2 regions of the Streptomyces sp. NPDC014995 genome follow, and region 2 is predicted to be linked to the other one. Evidence: riboswitches for the same ligand, from Rfam matches in the RefSeq annotation. Region 2 holds a riboswitch; the other holds the start of a gene.

Region 1 (7,894 bases), on a different contig from region 2:
CTCAGCAGACGGACATGGTGTTGAAGTCGTACGTCGCCGCGTTCGGGAACACGGTGATGACGTTGGGGTTGGCAGGGGCGCGGTACGTACCCACGTTGGGCCCCGTGAAACGGACTTGGGCTCCGCCCGTCTGGTTGTTGAGCACGGAGAGCGCGTCGATGAAGTTCGAGAGCGACCGCGTTCCGCACCTGTACAGGTGGAAGATGCTCTGCTTGCCGTCGCCCTGACCGACCGAGACACAGGCGATCCCTGATGCCAAGGCGCAAATCTTGAGCGCCCTGTCAGCATCGTCACCACCTTGTATGTCCCGCTGCACCCACTCGCCGTCGTACAGGGGGGAGATCCCCGGCGTCCACGCGGTGGCGGCGGCCTGTGCCGGTGCCTGCGCGGCCAGCGGAAGAAGGAACGCGGCGATCAGCGTCGCGACCGTCGCAGCCGCTCGTTTTCTCAGTCCCATGGGGTCTCCTCTGTGGTCGTAACCGACGACTCGAACCGTAGACCGCACCAGGGACGTCGTGGCCCTGACAGCTATCAGGGTGGGGGCGCTCGGGATGCGTCCGAGGCAGGGGCTGCGGAGCCCCGTTACCTTCTTCGTGGCCTCGCAAGGAGGCTCCCGGCCTTCGGCCCCGGTATGACTTGCGCCCCCAGTCGAGATGATCGAAAAGGTGGTGTCGCCGGTGCCGGAGGCATTGGCAGACCGCTGATTAGAGGCACGAGCGCCAATCCCTCAACCGGGTACGGCAGTCTCTTCGTAACGTGGATGCCGGCACGCTGATGCCGCAGGTGAGGCCGGGGAACAGGCGAGGGCGGGAGTGACGGTCGTGACGGGCGAAACAGACATCAGCGTCTATCTAGGGCTGGATGTCGGCAAGGGCGAACATCACGCCGCCGCCGTCAATCGCGCTGGGAAAAACCCCCTTCATCTGCTTCTTTTTCCGAGTCTGCTGTCGCGCCTTCTTCGCCACTAAACCCCCTGGGTGATGTCTCGGTATAGCACTGCGGAGCATGGCGGAGGGGACTGACATCGAGCAGTTGATGTAGCAGATCCTGCATCCGATGTGCTATGTCGCTGGGATCCGCGGTTGGCCTCGCTGATCAGCGAGACCGTGAGCAGTTGGCTGTTCTGCGGAACGAGCGTGTGTGGCCGCGTCCTGGCCGGATCGCCCCCTTGTGCGCCCTTCGTGTGCGTGTCACACAGTTCTGAGGCGGGACCTGGGGGAGGGAGCACTGCATGTCGGTGTTGGGTGGCTATCCGGTAGGGCCGTCGGCCTGGGCCGTCGAGCGGTTCGGGCGGCATGCCGGCGCGCTTGCCGCTGCGGTCCCGGTGCAACTGGCCAAGGCACACGGGAAAGCTCATGCCGCGCACCTCGCTGCGGGACTGAAGAAGCGGAGTCCGTACGGTGTCGCCCTAGCAGGGCTGGTGCGCGAGAACCTGGCGGAGACGGCGCGTGAGCTGGGGGAAGCCGTTCGAGACGTGCGCGGGTACGAGTATGCGGTGATCAATGATCACGCACTCTTCCCGTTCCGGTACGCGGACAGGCCGAGGCCCCTGGACCGAGCCCGGCTGCCGGCCAACGCGTCGCCCACTCGGCACCGGCTGTTCCGGGCGCACGGGCCGCAGCCTCCGGAAGGCTTGTTCGACGTCGATGAGGACCTGGCGACCGAGGAGTATCTGGGGCTGCACGAGGTGTTCGAGGAGCTGGGAGCTTCCACCAGGCTGGTCTGTGTGTTCTTCACGGCCGACGTCGAAAACGGCATCCATGCCATCCACTGGGGGGACGCCCACCTCGAGCCCGACCGCACCTTCACATGGCCCTACAAGGAGCAGCTCCCGGTCGCTCCCGTGCAGATGGAGTGATGGGTGGTGGCGTCGCTGTCTGGACACGGCGAGTCGGAGGCTGGCTGAGCCCTGGGCCGTCCCTGGGCCGTCCGAGGCCGACCAACGCTGACAGACGCCGCCCACGGGTGACCACCCCCACCCCGCTCTGGCCTGGGGTCCCGGAGATGATCTGCCACACTGGACGTGTTATGCCTGCACCCGGAGAACTCACTTTCGTCGCCCCCCGCGGAGCCAAGAAGCCGCCGCGGCATCTCGCCGACCTCTCGCCCGCCGAGCGGAAGGAGGCGGTGGCGGAGATCGGTGAGAAGCCGTTCCGGGCGAAGCAGTTGTCGCAGCACTACTTCGCGCGGTACGCGCACGACCCGGCGGAGTGGACCGACATCCCCGCCGGAGCGCGCGGGAAGCTGCGTGAGGCGCTGCTGCCCGATCTGATGACGGTCGTCCGGCATCTGTCGACCGACCAGGGCACCACCCGCAAGACGCTGTGGCGGCTGTTCGACGGGACGCTGGTCGAGTCGGTGCTCATGCGGTATCCGGACCGGGTCACCATGTGCATCAGCTCGCAGGCGGGGTGCGGGATGAACTGCCCCTTCTGCGCGACCGGGCAGGCGGGGCTCGACCGGAACCTGTCGACCGCCGAGATCGTCCACCAGATCGTGGACGGGATGCGGGCGCTCAGGGACGGGGAGGTCCCGGGCGGGCCGGCCCGGCTGTCCAACATCGTCTTCATGGGCATGGGCGAGCCCCTCGCCAACTACAAGCGGGTCGTCGGCGCGATCCGCGCCCTCACCGACCCGACGCCGGACGGGCTCGGGCTGTCGCAGCGCGGGATCACCGTGTCGACCGTCGGGCTGGTGCCGGCCATCCACCGGTTCTCCGACGAGGGCTTCAAGTGCCGGCTCGCGATCTCGCTGCACGCCCCGGACGACGAGCTGCGCGACACCCTCGTCCCGGTGAACACCCGGTGGAAGGTGCGCGAGGTGCTCGACGCCGGCTTCGAGTACGCCGAGAGGTCCGGGCGGCGGCTGTCCATCGAGTACGCCCTGATCCGTGACATCAACGACCAGGCCTGGCGGGGAGACCGACTCGGACGGCTGCTCAAGGGCCGGCCGGTGCACGTCAACCTGATCCCGCTCAACCCGACCCCGGGCTCGAAGTGGACCGCTTCCCGGCCCGAGGACGAGAAGGCGTTCGTCGAGGCCATCGCGGCGCACGGGGTACCCGTCACCGTCCGGGACACCCGTGGCCAGGAGATCGACGGGGCGTGTGGTCAGCTCGCCGCCACCGAGCGGTAGTCTGACCGGCGTAAGCACCACCATCGGTATTCAGACACCTTCATATTCCGACAGGGGAGCGCCACAGCGCTGAGAGTGCGGCAACCGGGCCGCAGACCCTCTGAACCTCGCCCAGGTCATTCTGGGTAGGGAGTTCGGTCATCACTCGAGCTGTTGCGCCCTGCCCGGGCACCCCCCCGCGGGTCCCGGGCAGGGCCGCGTCTCTTCCTGGTCACCTCCAGGAGGAATCCAGTGCACACCAGGACGTTCATGGCCGCGGCCGTCGGCCTCGGTCTCGTCACGCTGTCCGCGTGCGGTGCGTCGTCGTCCGACGACACGGGATCGAGCGGCGGCTCCCGGACCGTCACCCTCGTCAGCCACGACTCGTGGGCCGTCTCCAAGAGCGTGCTCGCGGACTTCGAGAAGCGGTCCGGCTACAAGGTCAAGGTCCTCAAGGACGGCGACGCCGGGCAGGCCGTCAACAAGGCCGTCCTCACCAAGGACAACCCGCAGGGCGACGTCTTCTTCGGCGTCGACAACACGCTCCTGTCGCGGGCCCTCGACAACGGGCTGTTCCAGTCGTACGAGGCCAAGGGGCTCGACCAGGTCGACACCCGGTACCAGCTCGACGCGGCAAAGCACCGGGTCACGCCCGTCGACTACGGCGACATCTGCGTCAACTACGACAAGAAGTACTTCGCCGACCACAAGCTGGCCCCGCCCGCCTCCTTCGACGACCTGGTCAAGCCCGCCTACAAGAACCTCCTGGTCACCGAGAACGCCTCCACCTCCTCGCCCGGCCTCGGCTTCCTGCTTGGCACCGCCGCCCGGTACGGCGACGACGCGTGGCAGGACTACTGGAAGAAGCTCAAGGCCAACGGCGTGAAGGTGGTCGACGGCTGGGAGCAGGCGTACAACGAGGAGTTCTCCGGGTCGGCAGGCGGCAGGAAGGCCGGGGCGGACCGGCCGCTCGTCGTCTCCTACGCCTCCTCGCCGCCCGCCGAGGTCATCTACGGCGACCCGAAGCCGACGACCGCCCCGACCGGTGTCGCGACCGGCACCTGCTTCCGGCAGATCGAGTTCGCCGGGCTGCTGAGCAACGCGGAGAACAGCGCGGGCGGCAAGGCGCTGATCGACTTCCTGATCTCGAAGGAGTTCCAGGAGGACATGCCGCTCAACATGTTCGTCTACCCGGTGGTGAAGGGCGCGGCCGTGCCCGTCGAGTTCACCCGGTACGGGCCCGCCGCCGAGGACCCCGAGACCATGGACCCGGCGAAGATCGCCGCCGACCGTGACGACTGGGTCAAGTCGTGGACCTCGCTCGTACTGAAGTAGGGGCCACCCGACGCGGGAGCGCGGCGCGGCTGGGGCTCATGGTCCTGCCCGTCGCGTTCTTCGGGGTCTTCTTCGCCTATCCCGTCGCCGCGATCGTCTCGCGCGGGCTCCGGGCCGACGGGGTCTGGCACTTCGGGCGGCTCTGGGACGTGCTCGGACAGTCCGGCATCCGGCACGTCCTGTGGTTCACCACCTGGCAGGCGCTCGCCTCCACCGCGCTGACCCTCCTGCTCGCCCTGCCCGCCGCGTACGTCTTCGCCCGCTTCGCCTTCCCCGGCAAGCAGGTGCTGCGGGCGGTCGTGACCGTCCCGTTCGTGCTGCCGACGGTCGTCGTCGGTACGGCGTTCCTGGCCCTCGTCGGACGCGGCGGGCTGCTCGACGAGCTGTGGGGCGTACGGCTGGACACCACGGTGTGGGCGATCCTGCTCGCGCACGTCTTCTTCAACTACGCGGTCGTCGTGCGGACGGTGGGCGGGCTGTGGGCGCAGCTCGACCCGCGGCAGGAGGAGGCGGCGCGGATTCTGGGCGCGTCACCCTTCCGCGCCTGGCGTCAGGTCACGCTCCCGGCCCTGGCGCCCGCCGTGGCGGCGGCCACGCTCATGGTCTTCCTCTTCACCTTCACCTCGTTCGGCGTGGTCCAGATCCTCGGCGGGCCGACCTTCTCGACCCTGGAGGTCGAGATCTACCGGCAGACCTCGGAGATCTTCGACCTGTCCACGGCGGCCGTCCTGACGATCGTGCAGTTCGCGGCCGTCGGCGCGATCCTCGCCGTGCACGCCTGGACCGTACGGCGGCGGGAGACCGCGCTGCGGCTGGTGGACGCCTCCGTGACGGCGCGACGGCCGCGCGGGGCCGGGCAGTGGGGGCTGCTGGCCGGTGTCCTGGTCACCGTCGCCGTGCTGCTCCTGATGCCGCTCGCGGTGCTCGTGCAACGTTCGCTGGACGCGCCCGACCTCGCCTACTACCGGGCGCTGACCAGCGACGACGGCAACGTCTTCCTCGTCCCGCCGATCGACGCGATCGGCAACTCCCTGGAGTACGCCCTCGCCGCCACGGCCATCGCCGTGCTGGTCGGCGGGGCGGCGGCCGCGGCCCTGACCCGGCGCGACGCCGGACGCTTCGTCCGCGGCTTCGACGCGCTGCTGATGCTGCCGCTGGGCGTCTCCGCCGTGACCGTCGGCTTCGGCTTCCTGATCGCGCTCGACGAGCCCCCGCTGGACCTGCGCGGCACCTGGATCCTGGTGCCGCTGGCGCAGGCGCTGGTCGGCGTCCCCTTCGTCGTACGGACCATGCTGCCCGTGCTGCGGGCGGTGGACGTACGGCTGCGGGAGGCGGCGGCCGTGCTGGGGGCGTCGCCCTGGCGGGTGTGGCGGGAGGTGGACCTGCCGATGGTGCGGCGGGCGCTGCTCGTCGCGGCCGGGTTCGCCTTCGCGGTGTCGCTCGGGGAGTTCGGGGCGACGGTGTTCATCGCACGGCCCGACAACCCGACGCTGCCCGTCGCGGTGGCGCGGCTCCTCGGCCGGGCCGGTGAGCTCAACTACGGGCAGGCGATGGCCCTTTCCACGATTCTGATGCTGGTGTGCGCGGTGGCCCTGCTGGTGCTGGAGCGGCTGCGGACCGACCGGACGGGAGAGTTCTGATGCTGCTGCGGCTCGAGGGTGCGACCGTGCGGTTCGGCGGGCGGGCGGTGCTCGACGCCGTCGACCTCGCCGTCGCCGGGCACGAGGTGGTGTGCGTGCTCGGGCCGAGCGGCAGCGGCAAGTCGACCTTGCTGCGGGCGGTGGCCGGGCTGCAACCCCTCGACGCCGGGCGGGTGGTGCTCGACGGGCGCGACCAGGCGGGGGTGCCCGCGCACAAGCGGGAGCTCGGGCTGATGTTCCAGGACCATCAGCTGTTCCCGCAGCGGGACGTGGGCGGCAACGTGGCCTTCGGGCTGCGCATGCACGGCGTTCCCAGGCGGCACCAGGACGAGCGGGTACGGGAGTTGCTGGACCTCGTCGGGCTGCCGGGCGCCGCCGGCCGGGCCGTCGCCTCGCTCTCCGGCGGTGAGCAGCAGCGGGTCGCGCTGGCCCGCGCGCTCGCGCCCCGGCCCCGGCTGCTGATGCTGGACGAGCCGCTCGGGCAGCTCGACCGGTCGCTGCGGGAGCGGCTGGTCGTCGAACTCCGCGAGTTGTTCGGGCGGTTGGGCACCACCGTGCTCGCGGTCACCCACGACCAGGGCGAGGCGTTCGCGCTCGCCGACCGGGTGGTGGTGATGCGGGACGGGCGGATCGCCCAGTCCGGTACGCCTCTCGAGGTGTGGCAGCGGCCGGCGGACGCGTTCGTGGCGCGCTTCCTCGGCTTCGACAACGTGGTGGAGGCGAGCGTCGCCGGGGAGGCCGCGGACACGCCGTGGGGCAAGGTGCCGGTGCCGGCCGGTTCCGGGCAGGGGACGCGCACGCTGCTCGTCCGGCCCGCCGGGGTGCGGCTGGTCGGCGCGGACGAGGGCCTGCGCTGCACGGTCGCCGCCCGCACCTTCAAGGGCACCCATGTCGCCGTCCGCCTCCAGCCGGAGGACGCGCCGCGTCTGGAGGCGGCGTGCGCGCTGCGGCTGGCGCCGGAGGTCGGGGACCCGGTCGGGGTGGCGTTCGACGCGGCCGAGGTCGTCGTGCTCGACTGACCGGCCGTCGCGCACACCGGCGACCTGGCCGTCGGCGCCCGGCGGGAGACACCGGCGGCGGCCGGCGAACCGCGTACTCCGGAGCGCACCGGCCGCGGCATCCGCCTCGGGTGGGACGCCGGTGGCCCGCCCCCTGGGGGACGGGCCGTAGGGGGATCAGCGGCTGCCCGGTCCCCGGCGGCGCATCCCGAAGAACACCGCGCCGCCGCCCACGGCGACCAGCACGGCCGCGATGCCGACGATCAGGCCGGTGTGGGAGTTGGCGCCGGTCTCGGCGAGGTTGGACTCACCGACCGCGGGCGACGGGGCGCTGCTCACGGTGGTGTCCGCGGGCGCGGTGCCGTCACTCGACGAGGGCGCCGCAGGCGACGAGGCCGGCGGGGCCGGTGTCCCGGAGTCGGTCCCGGCCGGGGTGGAGGCGGAGTCCGACGGAGACGGCGACGCCGACGGGCCGGTGGGCGTGGTGGGCGTGTCGTCGGCCGTGCAGGCCTTGGCCGGGGTGGTCAGGTTGCCTGCGATGTCGGCGTTGACCAGGACCTTGTCGTTCTTCGTGGCCGTGACGTGGATCCGGTAGACGGCGCCGGGCTCCCAGTCCTCGGCGAAGGTGACGGTGACGCCCTTCTTCGAGCCCTCGACCGTCTGCTCGCCGACCTGCCGGAGGTCGGCGCCGTTGTTCTCGAGGAACACCGTGACGACGGCCGGGGTCCCCGTCGGGTCCTTGTCGGTGACGGTGATGACGCCCTTCGCGCCGTCACAGGCGGCCGCGGCGGAGAAGTCCGTGATATC
Region 2 (7,894 bases):
GGGATGCGTGGGGCGAGGGTGTGGGCACGGTGTGCGCGGGGTGAGTGAAGGGCTGCCGAAGCCAGTCCAATCGGGGCGAATGCCGCGATGAACTGGAGGCTTGCTCCGATTCAGCACCCCTGGGTCATCACACGGAACGTTCCGCATTCCTATGATGGGCCCACGGCACCGCGGGCCGTCGCGACCAGGCAGTCCGAAGCGGTGCAGATGCGGCGCGATGGTGGAGGGGTCTGATGACTCAGGGGGCCGGTCAGGGACCCGAGGTGGAGCGTACGGCGACGGTGCGCGATTTCCGGGTGCCCGCGTACGTCCACGAGACCGGTCCGTACGCTCACAACACGCATCCCGGGAATGCGGCGCCGCCCCTCGAGGATCCGCTGGAGCAGCCCGAGGGCTACACACCCACCCAGCGCGACCTGCCCGTCATCAACCGGGGCGACACCCTTCAGGTCACCGTCGACCCCGCGGCCGTCCAGGCCCCGCAGCCCGCGACCGGCCCCGGCCCGCTGTTCGTCGTCGGCGACGTGCACGGCTACCTCGACGAGTTGGTCGCCGCCCTGCGGGAAAAGGGCCTGATCGACGCGGCCGGCCACTGGTGCGCGGGCACCGCCCGGCTGTGGTTCCTCGGAGACTTCACCGACCGCGGCCCGGACGGCATCGGCGTCATCGACCTCGTGATGCGGCTGTCCGCCGAGGCCGCCGCGGCCGGCGGCTACTGCAAGGCGCTCATGGGCAACCACGAACTGCTCCTGCTCGGCGCCAAGCGGTTCGGCGACACCCCCGTCAACTCCGGGGCCGGAACCGCCACCTTCCAGGCGGCCTGGCTGCTCAACGGCGGCCAGAAGTCCGACATGGACCGCCTCCAGGACCACCACCTGCAGTGGATGGCCCGCCTCGACGCCGTCGAGGAGGTCGACGGCCATCTGCTCGTGCACTCGGACACCACCGCCTACCTCGACTACGGCGACTCGATCGAGGCGGTCAACGACACCATCCGCGAGACGATCACCCGCAATGACGCGGACGAAGTGTGGGATCTCTTCCGCAAGTTCACCAAGCGCTTCTCCTTCCGCGACGAGGGCGGCGCCGACGCCGTCCGGTCACTGCTGGATACGTACGGCGGGACCCGCATCGTTCACGGCCACAGCCCGATCCCGTACCTGCTGGGCGAGGTCGGTTCCGAGGACGGCGAGGACACGGCCGGCCCCGTGGTCGAGGGACCGCACGTCTACGCCGACGGACTCGCCATCGCGATGGACGGCGGCGTGACGATGGCCGGAAAGCTGCTGGTCCAGCAACTGCCGCTCGCCGTCTGACCGTTCACGCGTCCGGCGACGGCCACGCCGGACGCGTTCGACGACGCCGCAGGCCAGGGGCCAATTTCGGCAAACCCCCTGTTACCTCATGCCGTCGCCGCTCTACCATCGGCTTATCCGTAGCAGGCTCCCCTCCGTTTCTGCCCGACGGCTCGTTGGCATGCGAGCCCCAAGCCCTACGGAGCATCGGGGGATGCACATGAACAGCGTTCCGCAGCACCTGCACAGCGAGGACCGCCAGGAGTACGAGCGGATCCTCGACGAGGCGCTGCGCTCCGCACCACACCACCCGGAACTGGCCGCTGTCGGCCAGCGGCTCAACGCCGAACAACTGCGCACCATGGCACTCAACGCCACCGCACTCATCACGGCGGCCGCGGCGACCGAGTACCAGCACTACGTGAAGGTCCGCGAGGAACTGCGCCACCCGGCGCCGTCCACCCCGTCGTCACCCACCCATGCGTCCGGCTCCGGTGAGCCGGGCGTGGGCGGGATGGGGCTCGCCGCCACCATGGGGGAGGCGGCCCAGGTCGCCGAGACCGCCGGAGCGGGCGCCGTCGCCGTCGCCGCCGTCCTCACCCCCGTTCTCGCCGGAACCGCCGCGGTGATCTTCCTGCTCGTCGGATACGTCCTCCGGATGCTCGACCCCGAGCAGTCGTTCGCCCAGGCCATGGTGACCGCCGGTTGGGCGTTCGGGGGCATCGCCGCGGCCGCGATCCTCGTCGCCACCGTCGGACTCCTGCTCACCGCCCTGCGTAACCGGCCCTCCCTGGAGGCCGGGCCGTACGGCGAACTGAGCGAGGAGGTCGCCCGCGCCAAGGAAGCCTGGCGGGAAGCCCTGCTGCGACGGGGCATCCTGCCGTTTCTGCGCGAGGCCCTCGCCGACCCCGGCACGGCCGCCGCACTGCACCCCGAACCGGCCCCGCCGGCGCCCACCGGCCGTCTGCCGAAGATCGGCTACGACCGTCCGGGCTTCACCAGCCCCGGCGACGGACGCTCGGCCGGCTCCCGCCCCAGCTTCAGCAGCCCGGACTACACCAGCCCGGACTTCGGAGGCCCGGAAAACCAGCCGGAATAGGCCTTCGGCTTGCGCCCCCGCCGAAGGGGAGCGCAAGCCGTACGCCCGGCTGAAATCGGGGAACTGCCGGTCTCGGCGACCGGCTCACCGCTCGCTGCCGGGAGCGACCTGGCGAGGTCAGAGGATGCCCGCTCGGCCGGCCGCCGTGATCCAGGACGGGAACTCGGACAGGAGCCGGTCGTACAGCTCCTGGTCCGGGACGGTGCTGATGTCGTCGACGGCGAAGAAGCCGACGTTGTCGACGCGGCGACCGGGGAGGGTGTCGAAGCGTTCCAGCACCCCGTAGTTGGACCGGCCGAGGCCCACGAACTGCCAGAAGATCGGCTCCTCCACCGCGGCACGCAGTTCCCGTTCGATCGCGGCGTCCCGGTAGACACCGCCGTCGGAGAAGAACAGCACCAGGGTCGGGGCGGCCGCCGGGTTCTCCCGTACATACTCTCTGACCTGGGCGATCGCCTTCTGCTCCTCGTTCTGGATACCGACCGTCCGCATGTCGACCTGCCCGGGTTCCAGGCCCCTCCTCGGCTTCTTGCCACGACGGAAGAGGTTGATCTCCCCCACCCGCACATGCAGCCGCAGCCACTCGGGGAGTTCACCCAGGCGCAGGTCGGGCAGGCGGGCAGCGTGGGAGGCGAACGTCCAGGCCTGCATCTCGCCGTCGTCGTCGAGCTGGGCCGCCACCGCCGCCATGCGTTCCACGACGTCCGCGACCACGCCCCGGGAGTAGAGGAAGGCCATGGATCCGGAGGCGTCGAGCACGAGCACGACCCTCGCCCTGACACCCGTCGCTCCCCGCTTGCTCAGGCTGACGGCCACCTGCTCCTTGCGCAGGGACAGCCGCTTGCGCATGTCGACGGGGAGTCGCTCCTCGCCCTTCGTCAGGCGAGGACCGGCAGGTGCCTGAGCCGGAGGGGAAACCGGCGGGGCAGGGTGGACGGGCGGTGCCTGGGGATACGGTGCCGGGGCGAGGGCCGTCGCCGGGGAGGTGACCGTTGCCTGGGGAGCGACCGTCTCTGACGGTTCGTCATCGACGGTGATGCCGAAGTCGGTGGCCAGTCCCGCGAGCCCGGAGGCGTACCCCTGTCCGACCGCCCGGAACTTCCACCTCCCCTCGCGCAGGTACAACTCGCCGCCGATGAACGCAGTCTCCGTCTCCCCCTGCATCTCGAAGCGCGCCAGCTCGGCCAGGCTCCCCGAGTCGAGCAGCCTCAGTGTCAGACCATTCACCTGCCCGAAGGTGCCCCCGTCCGCCGACGCACACAGCTCCACACGCGCGACCGCACTCTCCAGCGCCCGCAGGTCCACCTCCACCGCGTCCGTCGTGACACCGGCGTCACTGCGCTTCCCCAGGTGGGTCACGGCATCGGAGGCATGCCGCGGCTGGTTGTAGAAGACGAAGTCGCCGTCGTCGCGCACCCTCCCGGCCGCGGTCAACAACAGTGCCGACGCGTCGACGTCCGGCCCACCGGCCCTCTCGGCCCAGCTGATCTCGACGCGCACGGCCGACGCGTCGACCGGCAGATTGGCGCCCTTGCTCATGGATCGCGCTGTCATGGGGCCAGTCTGCCGACCCACGCCCCACGAGCAAGCCTCTTGGGAGGCCGGACGGCTGGACGGACCGGACGGACCGGACGGGCCGAATGAGCCGAACGGGCCGGGCGGACTGAACGGGCCGGGGACGGGCCGGGCGGGCCGGACCTCACCGCCGGCACGCGATGGGCGTGCCCGCGACGCCCCGGGTCGGTCGCCGTGGGCACAGGGGCGGCGCTCGCCTCGGCTCACCGGAACCGGAGAGCACCACCCCGGACCGACGCGCCGACGAGCCCGCCCCGGGTGGGCGGCAGCCGACGGGCCGACACGAGCCGGTGGACCGACGCGGGTGGGTGTCAGTCCGCCAACGGCAGATACACCCGGTTGCCCGCCGCCGCGAACTCCTTCGACTTCTGGGCCATCCCCTCCTCGATCTCCGTGCGCGTTCCGCCGTGTTCGCGGCGGATGTCCTGGGAGATCTTCATCGAGCAGAACTTCGGCCCGCACATCGAGCAGAAGTGAGCGGTCTTGGCCGGCTCCGCCGGCAGTGTCTCGTCGTGGAACTCACGGGCCGTGTCCGGGTCGAGGGCCAGGTTGAACTGGTCCTCCCAGCGGAACTCGAAGCGGGCGTCGGACAGCGCGTCGTCCCATTCCTGCGCACCGGGGTGCCCCTTGGCGAGGTCGGCTGCGTGGGCGGCGATCTTGTAGGTGATGACGCCGGTCTTGACGTCGTCACGGTTGGGCAGGCCCAGATGTTCCTTGGGCGTGACGTAGCAGAGCATGGCCGTGCCCCACCAGGCGATCATCGCGGCACCGATGCCGGAGGTGATGTGGTCGTACGCCGGCGCGACGTCCGTCGTCAGCGGACCGAGCGTATAGAACGGAGCTTCATCGCAGATCTCCTGCTGAAGGTCGATGTTCTCCTTGATCTTGTGCATCGGGACATGTCCCGGGCCCTCGATCATCGTCTGAACATGGAAACGCTTCGCGATCCGGTTGAGTTCCCCGAGCGTGCGCAACTCCGCGAACTGCGCCTCGTCATTGGCGTCCGCGATCGAACCGGGCCGCAGACCGTCCCCGAGCGAGTACGTGACGTCGTAGGCGGCGAGGATCTCGCAGAGTTCCTCGAAGTTCTCGTAGAGGAACGATTCCTTGTGGTGGGCCAGGCACCACGCCGCCATGATCGAGCCGCCACGCGAGACGATGCCGGTCTTGCGGTTCGCCGTCAGCGGGACGTACGGCAGACGCACGCCCGCGTGGACCGTCATGTAGTCCACGCCCTGCTCGGCCTGCTCGATGACCGTGTCCTTGTAGATCTCCCAGGTCAGCTCCTCGGCCCTGCCGTCGACCTTCTCGAGGGCCTGGTAGAGCGGCACGGTGCCGATGGGGACGGGGGAGTTGCGCAGCACCCACTCGCGAGTGGTGTGGATGTTGCGACCGGTGGACAGGTCCATGACCGTGTCGGCACCCCAGCGGGTCGCCCAGGTCATCTTCTCGACCTCCTCCTCGATGGAGGAGGTGACGGCGGAGTTGCCGATATTGGCGTTGACCTTCACCAGGAACCGCTTGCCGATGATCATCGGCTCGATCTCCGGGTGGTTGACGTTCGCGGGCAGGACCGCCCGGCCTGCCGCGATCTCCTCGCGGACCACCTCGGGCGACACGTTCTCCCGGATGGCCACGTACTCCATCTCGGGCGTGATCTCGCCCCGGCGTGCGTACGCGAGCTGGGTGACCGCCTTGCCGTCGCGGCTCCGGCGCGGCAGACGAGGCCGCCCGGGGAAAACGGCGTCGAGGTTGCGCAGCCCACCGCGCGGTGCGGTGTGCTTGATGCCGTCGTCCTCGGGACGGACGGGGCGGCCCGCGTACTCCTCGGTGTCGCCGCGGGCGATGATCCAGTTCTCCCGCAGCGGCGGCAGGCCCCTGCGGACGTCGGTCTCGACGAGCGGATCGGTGTACGGACCGGACGTGTCGTACAGCGTGACCGACTGCCCGTTGGTGAGGTGCACCTGACGGACCGGCACCCGCAGGTCGGGGCGTGCGCCCTCGACATACGCCTTGTGCCAGCCGATGGACTTCCCGGCCTCCCCGTTGGCGGAGATCTCCGTGGAGATCTGCGTGGAGGCAGGCGTGCGTGCGTCCTTGTTGGTCATGAGACCTACTCCCTACGCCGGCATTACCCGGTAACAGGTTCAGCGGTCGACGCAGCGGCTACCGTCTGCCGACGTTTCATGTGAAACATCACTCGATTCCGGTGACGTTCCACGTGAAACATCGCGAAGACGGAGGTCAGCGCCCTCTCAGCCCGGTGCTCCGAGCTCCCGCGTGTGCAAAGGTTGACCCCACGCTAGCGGCAATTCGGGCGCGGTGAACAGGGGGCCCCGGTCGTTCTTGCGATGATCGGTCGGTGACCACGACACACCATCCCCCGTACCCACCGCCCGAGCCGCCCCGCGGAACGGGTGCCGGAGGCGGCCACGGCCCCAGCTCCGGCACCGGCCGCAGCCGCGGCCATGGCCCCGATGCCGGTCCCGGTGCCAGTCCTGGCTCTGGTCTTGGTCCTGGTCCTGGCCCTGGAGACGATCGCGATTTCGCCGGCAGCGGCCGGCCCCAGGGTCCTGGATACGGCGGCGGTCGCCCTGGCTTCGGCGGTGCGCAGAGGCGTGACGGCGATCAGCAGCCGGGCGGCGGGTATGGCGGACCCGGGTCCGGTGGCGGGGAGCGCGGCTCCCGTGGCGCCGGGCATGGGTTCGGTGATGGTGAGTACGGCTCCAGTGGCGCCGGGCGAGGCCCCGGTGGGGGCGAGCGCGGTCCTGGTGGTGGGCAGGACGGTGGCCACGGACACGGGCACGGACACGGCCCCGGCGACGGACACAGCGGTGGGCATGGCCCGGGTCCCGGTGGCGGCAACGGCCCGGGCCCCGGTGGGGGCAACGGCCCGGGTTCCGGCGGTGGGCACGGGCACTCGCACAGCCATGGTCACGGCCCGGCCGCTCCCGTCTCCCAGCACCTGCGCAAGGTCATCGCGGCCGTCCTCATCCCCTTCGCCGTGGCCGTGCTGGCCGGGCTGGTCGTGCTGTGGCCCGGCGGTGCCCCGCCGCACGAGCGAACGGGAGTCGGCTTCGACCGGCAGACCCAGCACGCGACAGTCACCGAGGTCGTGAGCGTGAGCTGCTCGTCGGTGAACGCCTCGGGCGACACCCCGACCGGCGACACCTCCACGGCCGAGGGCTCCTCCGCCCAGCAGCAGGCGAACGGCACCTGCAAGCGGGCCACCATCCGGGTGGACACCGGCAACGACAAGGGCCGTACGTTCACCGAGATCGTGCAGCCGGACCAGTCACGGCAGTTGCGCGAGGGCCAGGAGGTCGTGGTCGCCTACGAGCCCTCCGCGCCGAAGGACCTGCAGTACTCGGTCACCGACGTGAACCGCCGCGTTCCCCTGGGACTGCTCGCCGCCATCTTCGCCGTCGCCGTCGTGGTCGTCGGGCGGCTGCGGGGCGTCATGGCGCTGGTCGCGCTGACCATCAGCTTCCTGATCCTGAACTTCTTCATCCTGCCCGCGATCCTTCAGGGCTCGAACCCACTGGTCGTGGCGGTGGTGGGGTCGAGTGCGATCATGCTGATCGCGCTCTATCTGTGTCATGGCCTCTCGGCCCGCACCTCGGTCGCGGTCCTCGGGACGCTCATCTCCCTGTTGCTGATCGGCGTCCTCGGCTCGTGGTTCATCGACTGGGCCGCGCTGACCGGCAACACGGACGACAACACCGGTCTCATCCACGGCCTGTATCCGTCGATCGACATGAGCGGTCTGCTGCTCGCCGGCATCATCATCGGCTCACTCGGTGTCCTCGACGACGTGACGGTCACCCAGACGTCGGCGGTCTGGGAACTGCACGAGGCCAACCCGTCGATGGGCTGGCGCGGGCTGTACCGGGCCGGCATCCGGATCGGCCGCGACCACATCGCG

Evidence for each region. A riboswitch is a leader RNA that binds a small molecule or an ion and turns the genes downstream of it on or off. The one in region 2 is predicted to bind thiamine pyrophosphate.
Region 1: another riboswitch for thiamine pyrophosphate. It lies ahead of ACF1A1_RS22500 (thiamine ABC transporter substrate binding subunit); the one in region 2 lies ahead of thiC (phosphomethylpyrimidine synthase ThiC).

What each region holds. Positions count from the first base shown of each region.
Region 1 is NZ_JBIBVX010000011.1:124,376-132,269, reverse strand. It holds gene ACF1A1_RS22510 (hypothetical protein) at 1,232-1,858, shown strand; gene rlmN (23S rRNA (adenine(2503)-C(2))-methyltransferase RlmN) at 2,029-3,135, shown strand; TPP riboswitch at 3,178-3,285, shown strand; gene ACF1A1_RS22500 (thiamine ABC transporter substrate binding subunit) at 3,367-4,449, shown strand; gene ACF1A1_RS22495 (ABC transporter permease) at 4,488-6,089, shown strand; gene ACF1A1_RS22490 (ABC transporter ATP-binding protein) at 6,089-7,108, shown strand; gene ACF1A1_RS22485 (LAETG motif-containing sortase-dependent surface protein) at 7,265-7,894, opposite strand, start outside.
Region 2 is NZ_JBIBVX010000002.1:211,151-219,044, forward strand. It holds gene ACF1A1_RS05355 (metallophosphoesterase) at 234-1,316, shown strand; gene ACF1A1_RS05360 (hypothetical protein) at 1,510-2,394, shown strand; gene ACF1A1_RS05365 (VWA domain-containing protein) at 2,512-3,948, opposite strand; gene thiC (phosphomethylpyrimidine synthase ThiC) at 4,281-6,077, opposite strand; TPP riboswitch at 6,070-6,259, opposite strand; gene ACF1A1_RS05375 (YibE/F family protein) at 6,332-7,894, shown strand, end outside.